2 regions of the Phytopseudomonas flavescens genome follow, and region 2 is predicted to be linked to the other one. Evidence: predicted binding sites of a transcription regulator. Region 2 holds the regulator's gene; the other holds the start of a gene.

Evidence for each region. Region 2 encodes FliA, which starts transcription of late flagellar genes. Its sites were predicted from a motif close to CTAAAGTTTNNNNNNNNNNNGCCGNTAA; they were not measured.
Region 1: FHR27_RS02390 (methyl-accepting chemotaxis protein) is a predicted target of FliA. The motif match lies at 3,422-3,449, and genes of this name have one in related genera.

What each region holds. Positions count from the first base shown of each region.
Region 1 is NZ_JACBYV010000001.1:564,023-569,846, reverse strand. Features, by position in the region: gene FHR27_RS02405 (TonB-dependent receptor) at 1-166, opposite strand, end outside; cobalamin riboswitch at 277-481, opposite strand; gene FHR27_RS02400 (LacI family DNA-binding transcriptional regulator) at 596-1,639, shown strand; gene FHR27_RS02395 (L-talarate/galactarate dehydratase) at 1,933-3,093, shown strand; gene FHR27_RS02390 (methyl-accepting chemotaxis protein) at 3,490-5,289, shown strand; gene FHR27_RS02385 (DUF1652 domain-containing protein) at 5,295-5,561, opposite strand; gene FHR27_RS02380 (hypothetical protein) at 5,633-5,824, opposite strand, start outside.
Region 2 is NZ_JACBYV010000001.1:2,240,206-2,246,029, reverse strand. Features, by position in the region: gene flhA (flagellar biosynthesis protein FlhA) at 1-799, shown strand, start outside; gene flhF (flagellar biosynthesis protein FlhF) at 815-2,122, shown strand; gene fleN (flagellar synthesis regulator FleN) at 2,218-3,048, shown strand; gene fliA (RNA polymerase sigma factor FliA) at 3,045-3,788, shown strand; gene FHR27_RS09840 (chemotaxis response regulator CheY) at 3,940-4,314, shown strand; gene FHR27_RS09835 (protein phosphatase CheZ) at 4,334-5,122, shown strand; gene FHR27_RS09830 (chemotaxis protein CheA) at 5,134-5,824, shown strand, end outside.

The sequences.
Region 1 (5,824 bases), 1.7 Mb from region 2:
GCGGCTGCGACGACTCGTCGGCTGTGCCGGTGATCGCCGTCGACGGCAAGGCCAAGGGCTCGTCCGACTCGGCGGCCTGCACGGGCATGGCGAACAGCACGCAGGGCACCAGGCCCACGCGCAGGGATTTGCCCGACAGGGCATAGAACAGAGAAGATCGGGACATGTCGTTCCACTCGAAACAGGAATGAATGAATCCCGGAGGGAACAACGCATAGGGAATCGCAGGCGTACGAAGCCCACGGAAACCGGCCTGCGCCCGCCCACCGCGGGTTTGCCAAACTGAAGTTTCGGGCCGGTCTCCGGGCTCGCGAGGGTCATGAAGCATTCACCTTCCCATGCCGTGGCACAGTGGTCATTCGAATGCTTCGCTCGCATACCGTTGCGGGGGCAGCGCCGGACTGATCATGTTCATGACGAACCGGCTTCCCGTTTCACCCCATGCACGGCGGCATGGGACACCTGAAACTGGCGCGCATCTGACCATCCAAGCGTCGAGCCGTCAATCATCGCCATGCAGTTGCCGCGATCCGTGCACCAAGGCATCGCCTGCTGGGATAACATCGCCCGACTCGGGTTGGCCAGGAAACACAGGATGCAGCGAGACGATGATCGAGCGACCGGCAGGCGCTCCTCTAGTGCCCCAAGCAAGCCGCCGACGCTGGCGGACGTGGCCAAGGTCGCCGGGGTTTCGCCGATCACCGTGTCGCGTACGCTCAACCAGCCGGAGATCGTCCGCCCCGAACTGCGCGAAAAGGTCTTTCGAGCCGTGCACAAGACCGGCTACGTGCCGGCCATGCTCACTGGCGTGGCCGAACAGCGCAGCCGGCTGATTTCCCTGCTGGTGCCCACGGTTGCCAACTCGATCTTCTCGGACACGGTGCAGGCACTGATCGACACCCTCACCGAAGCCGGCCACGAGACGCTGATCGGCCTGACCAACTACAGCGCCGAACGCGAAGAGCAGTTGCTCGACGCCATCCTGCGGCGCCGTCCCGATGGCATCGTGCTGACCGGCACCCTGCACACCAAGGCCAGCCGCACACGCCTGTCGCGTTCGGGCATTCCCATCGTCGAGTCCTGGGATCTCGCGCCGCGGCCGCTGGACATGCTGGTGGGTTTCTCCCACGAGGCGGTCGGAGTGGCCACCGCGCGCTACCTGACGGGCAAGGGCTATCGACGTTTCGCCGTGGTGACCCTGGATGACCCCCGCGGCCACCGCCGCTGCGAAAGCCTGATCGGCGAACTGGCGAGCCAGGGCATTGCCGAGGTGCCTCGCGTGGTGTTGCCGCCACCGGCCACGGTGAACCTCGGGCGCGAAGGCCTGCAGCGCCTGCTGGCCGGTGGCGAGCGCCCCGATGTGGTGGTGTGCAGTTCCGATACCCTGGCCCACGGCATACTCGAGGAAGCCACCGAGCTGGGCATTCGCGTGCCGCAGGATCTGGCCGTGATGGGCTTTGGTGATCTGAGCAGCGCCGCGCACCTGCACCCCGCCCTCTCCACCGTGTGCATCAACGGCGCGGACATCGGCGTGCAGGCCGCCCGCGCGCTGGTGCAACGCCTCGATCACCCCCATGAAGAGCCGGTGAAAGTACGCATCGATACCGGCTTTAGCATTGTTGAACGGCAAAGTGCGTGAGAGTCGACTCACATATCCAGCACCTAATTCACTCGGCTTTGGCTGTTTAGTGGCGAAAGCGGACCTTCGATTTGGTGGGCTAAAGCCCACCCTACAGCCGCGCATCTAACCGTAGGGTGGGCTTCAGCCCACCAATTGGCGCCCGACTACGAACGGCCGCTATCGCCTTGAAGCAGCCCTGAAGCTCTGCCCATTCCCTTGAATGATTACCTAATCAGCTTAACGTCCGGATTCACGTCAGTGATTTGAACCACCTGGCGGCACCAACAAAAACGTCAAGCGAGGTAATCAATGTGAGCGAACAACCCCTTTCCCAAGGCTGTGCAGACCAGGATCAGATCGCCTGGATTCGTATCGCTTCAGTTTTCCTGCCCCTGGCCAACCCGATCAGCGACGCCAAGGTGCTGACCGGACGGCAAAAGCCGATGACCGAGATCGCCATGCTGTTCGTGGAGATCGAAAGCAAGGATGGCCATCGCGGCCTTGGCTTCAGTTATTCGAAACGCGCGGGCGGCCCCGGCCAGTTCGCCCATGCCCAAGAAATCGCCCCGGCACTGATCGGCGAAAACCCCAGCGATATCCAGAAGCTCTGGACCAAGCTGTGCTGGGCCGGCGCTTCGGTCGGCCGCAGCGGTCTGTCGACCCAGGCCATCGGGGCCTTCGACGTCGCCCTGTGGGACATGAAGGCCAAGCGTGCCGGTCTGTCTCTGGCACGCCTGCTGGGCGCTCAGCGCGACTCGGTGCGCTGCTACAACACCTCCGGCGGCTTCCTGCACACGCCCCTCGACCAGTTGATGAAGAACACCGACCTGAGCCGTGAAAAAGGCATCGGTGGCATCAAGCTCAAGGTCGGCCAACCCAACTCGGCCATCGATATCGAGCGCGTCAGCACCGTACGCCGCCACCTGGGCGACGACTTCCCGCTGATGGTCGACGCCAACCAGCAATGGGATCGCCCGACCGCCCAACGCATGTGTCGCCAGTTCGAAGCCTACAACCTGGTGTGGATCGAAGAGCCGCTGGACTGCTATGACGCCGAAGGCCACGCGGCCCTGGCGGCGGCTTTCGATACGCCGATCGCCACCGGAGAGATGCTCACCAGCGTCGCCGAGCACGCCGAGTTCATCAAGACCCGTGGCGCCGACTACCTGATGCCGGACGCGCCTCGAGTTGGCGGTATCAGCCCATTCCTGAAAATCGCCTCGATGGCCGAACAGGCGGGCTTGATGCTGGCCCCGCATTTCGCCATGGAGCTGCACGTGCACCTTGCCGCGACCTACCCCACCGAGCCCTGGGTCGAGCACTTCGAATGGCTGGAGCCGCTGTTCAACGAGCGCCTGGAAACCCGCGACGGACGCATGCTGGTCCCGACCCGCCCGGGTCTCGGCCTGTCGCTCAGCGACCGGGTCGCCGGCTGGACCGCCCAGGAAGTGGAGATCGGCCAGCGCCGCTAACCCACCCGACGCCGTCACGGCCATGAAGGGTGGAGCGGAGCACGTCGCTGACGCTGTCTTCATCCACCGCTACGGTCAGCTGTATGTAGGGTGGATGACGCTCTTTTCATCCACCACTGCGTTTGGCGATTGGTGGATGGGTCGGGCCGCGCAGGCAAGCGTCGGCTACGCGCCCCGGCCCACCCTTGCAATGCAATCGCCAATCAGCAGCTACAATCGTCGATGGTGGCACTTTAACTGCCTGAGTCGGGGCACTAAACTGCGCGCCCTTCGCGCGGACAACTCCCTTGGATTAAGCGCGTAACGTCGCCGAAAGCTGCGCTGGCCATTAAAGCTTCCGCGCTGCCGGTCGAATAAAAGGAAACCCAAGGATATTTCTTAGCCAGGAGCTGCGGCATGCAGTCGTTGAAGTCGCTGTACGATTCGATCGAGATGCACTTTTTCGATACCTTGACCAAGAAGCTGTCCAGCCTTTTTCTGCTGGTGGTGGTCAGTGGCCTGCTGTTCTGGGTGGCCATCAGCCTGCGTGCCGACATCCTTCAGCAACTGCATGCCGCGCAGATCGATGCCGCCTTGCTGAGCCGCGTCGAAGCCAAGCTCGACACTCTGGGCAACGCACTGTTGCTCAGTGCGCTGTTCACCCTGGGCATGGTCAGCTTCATGGTCTGGTACTTCCGCCACCTGATCGTGCGCCCGGTCGACAACATGACCCGCGCCCTGGAAGAGATCGCCAACGGCGAAGGTGACCTGTCCCGCGATCTGCCCCTGCTGACCCACGATGAAATCCGCACCCTGGCCAGTACCTGCAACCGCTTTCTGGCCAAGCAACGCGAGATCATCAGCAACGTGCAGGCACTCACCGTGCAGATCGCCGTGGAGTCCGCCCGCTCGTTGAAGAACATCAGCGATTCCAGCGAGAGCGCCACCCACCAGGCGCGCTTCGCCAATGAAGTGATGAGCGAGAGCAACAGCGCCGTCGGCCGCATCGAAGAAGTGTCGCAACAGACCCAGGCGATCTCCGGCACCACCGCACAGAACCTCAGCATGGCGCGCGACTCCTACGCCGAACTGCTGGAGGTGACCGGCAACATCGGCGCCATCTCCAATAGCCTCAACGAATTCGGCACCCTGGTTTCCGCCCTCAACGAGCGCTCGTCGAACATCAAGTCCATCGTCGGGCTGATCCAGCAGATCTCCTCGCAGACCAACCTGCTGGCCCTCAACGCGGCCATCGAAGCCGCCCGCGCCGGAGAAAGCGGCCGTGGTTTCGCCGTGGTGGCCGACGAGGTACGCACCCTGGCGCAGAACGTCAGCCGCGCCACTGGCGACATCTCGCAGAACATCGACGCCATGCTCAAGGAAGTGGGTTCGACCCACGAGCAGACCGCACTGATCAGCACCAGTGCCCGGGAAACCCAGGTGGTGGTCGAACGCGCCACTGGCCATTTCGAAAGCATGATCGTCGACTTCGAATCCACCAACGGCAAGCTCGCGGAAATCGCCGAGCACATCCAGCAGGTGGCCGATGCCAACACCGGCATCAACGAGCGGGTCACGCAGATCCATGCCGACAGCCAGGCCATCGACGAGCGCATGCAGCGCTCCGCCACCGCCACCCGTGATCTGTCCGGGGTGGCCGAGCGGGTGCAGACCTTGCTGGGTCGTTTCGTGCTGGGCCAGGGTGAGCTGGATGCTGCCATCACCCGCGCCAGCCAGTGCCGCGACATCCTGCAGGTTCGCCTGGCCGCGCTGCAGCGCGAAGGCGTCAACCTGTTCGACCAGAACTACCGGTTGATTGCCAACACCGACCCCAAGCAGTACATGACCGGCTACACCGAGCGCTTCGCGCAGATCTGCCAGGAAGAGATCGACAAGCTGACCAAGGGTACGGCCGGCGGCATCGTCACCTTCATCGTCGACAGCAAGGGCTACTGCCCGGTGAACAACAGCTGGGTATCGAAAGCGCCGACCGGCAATCGCGCCGTCGACCTGCCGGTGTGCCGCAACAAGCGCATGTTCTCCGACCCGGTGGGCCTGCGCGCCGCGACCAACACCCAGCGCTTCCTGCTACAGACCTACCTGCGCGACACCGGCGAGATCATGACCGAGATCGACGTGCCGTTCATCTTCGACGGCCGCCATTGGGGCAACATGCGCATGGGCTTCGATGCGTCGCGGCTGCTGGGCAAATCCTGAAGCCGCTAGCGGCCGGCTGAGCGCGCGTCGCGCGCCTGTTGCTCAGCATCTCGTTCGTGCAGCTCCTTACGCAGTTGCATGACGAACCGGGACAGATCACGGGATGTCGACAGGCTGCTGCGCGGCACGCCGATGATCCTCACCAGTACCTCACCGCTCGCCGGCTCGCTGATCTGCACCACCAGCGAATCATCGTGACTGACGCTGCAGCGGCAGATCTTGGGTAGAAACGCCGTTTCGATGATCCGCCGCAATTCGAGTACTGACATCATCGTGCAGCCTCCCTTCAGCCATCAAGCAGATGCAAAAAGCCCCGCATCAACGGGGCCATTCCAGCGCGCTGTCAGGCGGTGGGTCGCAGGCTATCGAGGTTGCGGCGCGACCACATCATCTTCGCAGCGGTCGGGTTCACTGGCGCGCCAGTGAAGGTCGGCAGCTTGCGCGACACCCAATGGGCCCCCGTGCCCTTCCAGTTGACCTCGCCACTGACCAGCTTGCGATCGCGCAGTATCTCGCGCTGCAGGGCATGCACGCC
Region 2 (5,824 bases):
GGATCGCGAGCTGGCGATCAACCCGGGTCAGGTGTTCGGCACGCTCAATGGCGTCGCCGCCAAAGATCCGGCGTTCGGCCTGGAGGCCGTCTGGATCGATCCCGGTCAGCGTGATCAGGCGCAGTCGCTCGGTTACACCGTGGTGGATGCCAGTACCGTGGTCGCCACGCACCTCAATCAGATTCTGCACAAGCATGCCCACGAGCTGCTGGGCCACGAGGAAGTCCAGCAATTGATGCAGTTGCTGGCGAAAAGCTCGCCAAAACTGGCAGAAGAGCTGGTTCCTGGCCTGATCTCGCTGTCGACCCTGCTCAAGGTGCTGCAGGCGCTGCTGCAGGAGCAGGTGCCGGTGCGCGACATCCGTACCATTGCCGAAGCCATCGCCAACGTCGCGCCACGGAGTCAAGATCCCGCCGCCATGGTGGCCGCAGTACGTGTCTCGCTGGCCCGTGCAATCGTGCAAAACATCGTGGGACTAGAGCCGGAGCTGCCTGTGATCACCCTTGAGCCAAGGTTGGAACAGATATTGCTAAATAGTCTTCAGAAGGCCGGTCAAGGCTCCGAGGATGGCATCCTCCTGGAGCCTGGCATGGCCGAGAAGCTGCAACGTTCCCTGGTGGAAGCAGCGCAGCGTCAGGAGATGCTTGGCAAGCCGGTGATTCTGCTGGCAGCCGGGCCGGTTCGGGGAATGCTCTCGCGTTTCGCCCGGTTGGCCGTCCCGAGCATGCATGTTCTGGCGTACCAGGAAATTCCGGACAACAAGCAGGTCACCATCGTTGCGACGGTGGGGCAGAACTAATCGAGGGTACGGGCCATGCAGGTCAAACGCTTTTTTGCCGCCGATATGCGCCAAGCCATGAAGCTGGTTCGTGATGAGCTGGGCGCTGATGCGACCATCATCGGTAACCGCCGAGTAGCGGGTGGCGTGGAATTGACGGCCGCGCTCGATTATCAGGTTGCGCCCCCACCGGCGCGACAAGCCAACCCGGCGCTGGAGGCCGAGCTGCGCAAGACTCAGTCGCGCATCGCTTCCGCCCAGGCCGAACTGACCACCCGTGCGCAGCTCGATGCCGGCAAGGATCGTCAGATGTTCGCCGAAGCGCCTGCTGCCGCGCCAGCCGACAGCCTGGACGCGGTACTCGAGCGTCAGCAGAAGAAGCCGGTCTCGGCTTCGGTCGATCAGTCTGCCCTGGAGTCCATGCGCTCCGAATTGCATGGTCTGCGTGAGTTGATCGAAATGCAGATGGGCTCCATGGCCTGGGGCCAGCTGCAGGCTCGTCGACCGCAACAGGCCACGCTGTGGCGTCGCCTGCAACGGATGGGCCTGCCTGGTGAACTGGCGCGTACGCTGCTCGATCGCGTTGCCTCGCTGAGCGATCAGCGTCAGGCCTGGCGCATGGTGCTTGCGCACCTTGCCCACTCGATTCAGACGCCCAAGCAGGAGCCGATGGAAGAGGGCGGCGTGATCGCTCTGGTTGGCCCGGCCGGCATGGGCAAGACCACCACCCTGGCCAAGCTCGCAGCGCGCTACGTACTCAAGTACGGCGCCACGAACATCGCTCTGGTGAGCATGGACAGTTACCGCATCGGTGCCCAGGAGCAGCTCAAGACCCTTGGCCGTATCCTTGGCGTATCCGTGACCCACGTCGATCCTGGTCAGTCACTGACTCAGGCGCTGGCACCGCTGGTGCGCAAGCGCGTGGTACTGATCGACACCGCCGGCTTGCCGGCCAACGATCCGGCGCTGCGCATGCAGTTGGAGACGCTGGCGAGCCGCGGTGTCAACGCGCGCAATTACCTGGTGCTGGCGGCTACCAGCCAGGCGCAGGTGCTCAAGGCGGCCTACCACAGCTACAAGCGCTGTGGGCTGGCTGGCTGCATTCTGAGTAAACTGGACGAAGCGACCAGCATGGGCGAGGTATTGGGTCTGGCTATTAGCCACCGTCTACCGGTAGCCTATCTGGCAGATGGTCCGCGGATCCCGGACGACGTTCATGTGCCGCGCAGTCATCAGCTGGTCAGCCGTGCCGTTGGCCTGCAGGCCCCGGATGAGCCGAGCGAAGACACGATGGCCGACATGTTCGCCGGGTTGTACCAGGACCCGGCACGACGTGCAGGATGAACAGGCAGGTGTGGCGAAGTGCTGGTTGTGCTCGCCACGGCAGCGCACAATGGCCCTAAGGCTTAAAGCGAAGTTAGATAAGGTGTGTAGATAACATGGGTATGCATCCCGTACAGGTGATCGCGGTGACCGGCGGCAAAGGCGGCGTTGGCAAGACCAATGTGTCGGTGAATTTGTCGCTGGCGTTGGCGGATCTCGGTCGGCGCGTAATGCTCATGGATGCCGACCTCGGTCTGGCCAACGTCGACGTGCTGCTCGGCCTGACGGCCAAGCGCACCCTGGCCGATGTCATCGACGGCCAGTGCGAACTGCGAGACGTGGTTCTGCAGGGGCCTGGCGGCATTCGTATCGTTCCCGCGGCCTCCGGCACCCAGAGCATGGTGCAGCTCACGCCCATGCAGCACGCCGGCCTGATCCAGGCCTTCAGCGACATCAGCGACAACCTCGACGTCCTGATCGTGGATACCGCCGCCGGTATCGGCGACTCGGTGGTGAGCTTCGTGCGCGCCGCCCAGGAAGTGCTGGTGGTGGTGTGCGATGAACCCACCTCGATCACCGATGCCTACGCGCTGATCAAGCTCCTCAACCGTGACCACGGCATGAACCGTTTCCGGGTGCTCGCCAATATGGCGCACAGCCCGCAGGAAGGCCGTAATCTCTTTGCTAAGCTGACCAAGGTGACCGACCGTTTTCTGGATGTCGCGCTGCAGTACGTGGGCGCGGTGCCGTACGACGAATCGGTACGCAAGGCCGTACAGAAACAACGTGCGGTGTATGAGGCGTTCCCTCGCTCGAAGTGCGCGCTGGCGTTCAAGGCGATTGCCCAGAAGGTGGATGCGTGGCCACTGCCGGCCAATCCGCGAGGCCATCTGGAATTCTTCGTTGAGCGCCTGGTGCAACAACCGACTGCAGACACGGCTGTATGACGACAGCCTCTGGACTCCGTATGTACAGCAAGGCAACAGCACGAGATTCACAGCATCAGTTGATCGAACGTTACGCGCCGTTGGTCAAGCGCATTGCCTATCACCTGTTGGCGCGGTTGCCCGCCAACGTGCAGGTGGATGATCTGATCCAGGCCGGGATGATCGGTCTGCTCGAGGCATCGCGCAAATATGACGCCGGCAAGGGCGCCAGTTTCGAGACGTTCGCCGGCATTCGCATTCGTGGCGCCATGCTCGATGAGGTCCGCAAGGGCGACTGGGCACCGCGTTCGGTACACCGCAACAGCCGTATGGTCAGCGACGCAATCAGAAAAATCGAAGCCAGAACGGGGCGAGACGCTAAAGATCAGGAGGTTGCTGCCGAACTCCAATTGAGTCTCGAAGATTACTACGGCATTCTTGGCGACACTTTGGGCAGCCGCCTGTTCAGTTTCGACGACCTGTTGCAGGAAGGCGAAAGCGGCGGACTGCAGGAAGACACGAATTCTTTGCACCATGGGCCATCGCATGAACTGGAAGACGATCGTTTCCAGGCCGCGCTGGTGGATGCCATCAGCAACCTGCCGGAGCGTGAGCGGTTGGTGTTGTCGCTGTATTACGACGAGGAATTGAACCTCAAGGAAATCGGCGAGGTACTGGGAGTGAGTGAGTCGCGGGTCAGCCAATTGCACAGTCAGTGTGCCGCGCGTTTACGCGCGCGGTTGGTGGAATGGCGCGCATAGGGAAATTTCAGGCGCTGGACATACACAGTGGACGCAGCAAAGCCGGGCGCAATAGGTTTGCGGCGTTCCGCCAGGCCGGTTTCACGATTTATAAGCGCTTTGGAATGCCGAGGCGTTTTAGGACTGTACGGAGGTCGACTTGGACAAGAACATGAAAATCCTCATCGTCGATGATTTCTCGACGATGCGACGGATCATCAAGAACCTCTTGCGTGATCTGGGGTTCACCAACACCGCGGAGGCCGACGACGGCACCACCGCATTGCCGATGCTGCAGAGCGGTAGCTTCGACTTCCTGGTGACCGACTGGAACATGCCGGGCATGAGTGGCATCGATTTGCTGCGCGCAGTGCGTGCCGACGAGCGCCTCAAGCAGATGCCCGTGCTGATGGTTACGGCAGAAGCCAAGCGTGATCAGATCATCGAGGCCGCCCAGGCCGGTGTGAACGGCTATGTGGTCAAGCCATTCACTGCCCAGGTGCTCAAGGAAAAGATCGAGAAAATCTTCGAGCGGGTCAACGGCTGATGTCTGCCGCGAGGTTGTTATGGAACACGATGATTCAAAAGAGGCCGACCTCGAGTCGACCCTGAAAAGCAATGCCCGCCAACTGGTCAACAGCCTCGAACAAGGCAACTTTGGCGAAGCGGTACAGCTGATCAACGAACTGAACAAGGCGCGCGACCGTGGTCTTTACCACGAAGTCGGCAAGCTCACCCGTGAGCTGCACAACGCTATCGTCAATTTTCAGCTCGACCCGCGCATGCCTCACGCCAAGGAGGTCTCGCAGATCTCCGATGCGACCGAGCGGCTCAATTACGTCGTGACCATGACCGAGCGTGCAGCCAACCGCACCATGGATCTGGTCGAGCAAAGCGCGCCGCTGGTCAACGACCTGAGCAGCGAAGCCGATGCCCTGAGCGAGGATTGGGGGCGCTTCATGCGTCGTGAAATGGGCGCTGACGCGTTCCGTGAACTGGCCAAGCGCATCGAGCTGTTTCTGGCGCGCAGCCAGCGTGACAGCAGCAAGCTGTCCGGGCACCTGAACGACATTTTACTGGCGCAGGACTATCAGGACCTGACCGGGCAAGTGATCAAGCGTGTCACGCAACTGGTCACCGAGGTCGAGAGCAATCTGCTGAAACTGGTGCTGATGGCCAGTCAGGTGGACCGCTTCGCGGGTATCGATCACGACCACGAAGAGCTGCGTGCCGAGCAAAACAAACAAAAACCTGCGTCACATGGTGAAGGTCCGCAGATTCATGCCGATAAGCGTGATGACGTTGCTTCTTCCCAGGACGACGTCGACGATTTGCTGTCCAGCCTGGGATTTTAGGAGCACGTCATATGAGCTTCGGCGCCGATGAAGAAATCCTCCAGGATTTCCTGGTAGAGGCCGGCGAGATTCTCGAGCAGTTGTCCGAGCAATTGGTAGAGCTGGAAAGCCGCCCGGACGATATGAACCTGCTCAACGCGATTTTTCGGGGATTTCACACGGTAAAAGGCGGTGCCGGTTTCCTTCAGCTCAATGAGCTGGTGGAGTGCTGTCATATCGCCGAGAACGTGTTCGACATCCTGCGCAAGGGTGAGCGTCGCGTCGACTCCGAGTTGATGGACGTGGTGCTCGAGGCGCTGGATGCCGTCAATGGCATGTTCGCCGAAGTGCGCGAGCGCGCCGAGCCGACGCCTGCATCTCCCGAGCTGCTGGCCGCCCTGGCGCGTCTGGCCGAGCCGGCCAGTGCCCAGCCGGCGCCGGTTGCCGCAGTCGCTGCGCCAGTGGCTGCTGCTGTCGCCGAGCCGGTGACAGCCGAAGCCTCGTCGGATATCACCGACAGCGAGTTCGAGCAGTTGCTCGACGCCCTGGGTGACGAGCCGCAGCCGCAAGCCAGCGCCTCTGATGATGAAATCAGCGATGACGAATTCGAGTCGCTGCTCGACCAGTTGCATGGCAAAGGCCAGTTCGCAGCGCCAGCAGCGGCTGCTGTCCAGGCGCCAGCGCCTGTGCCTGCTCTGGCCAGCGCTGCGAACAGCGCCAGCG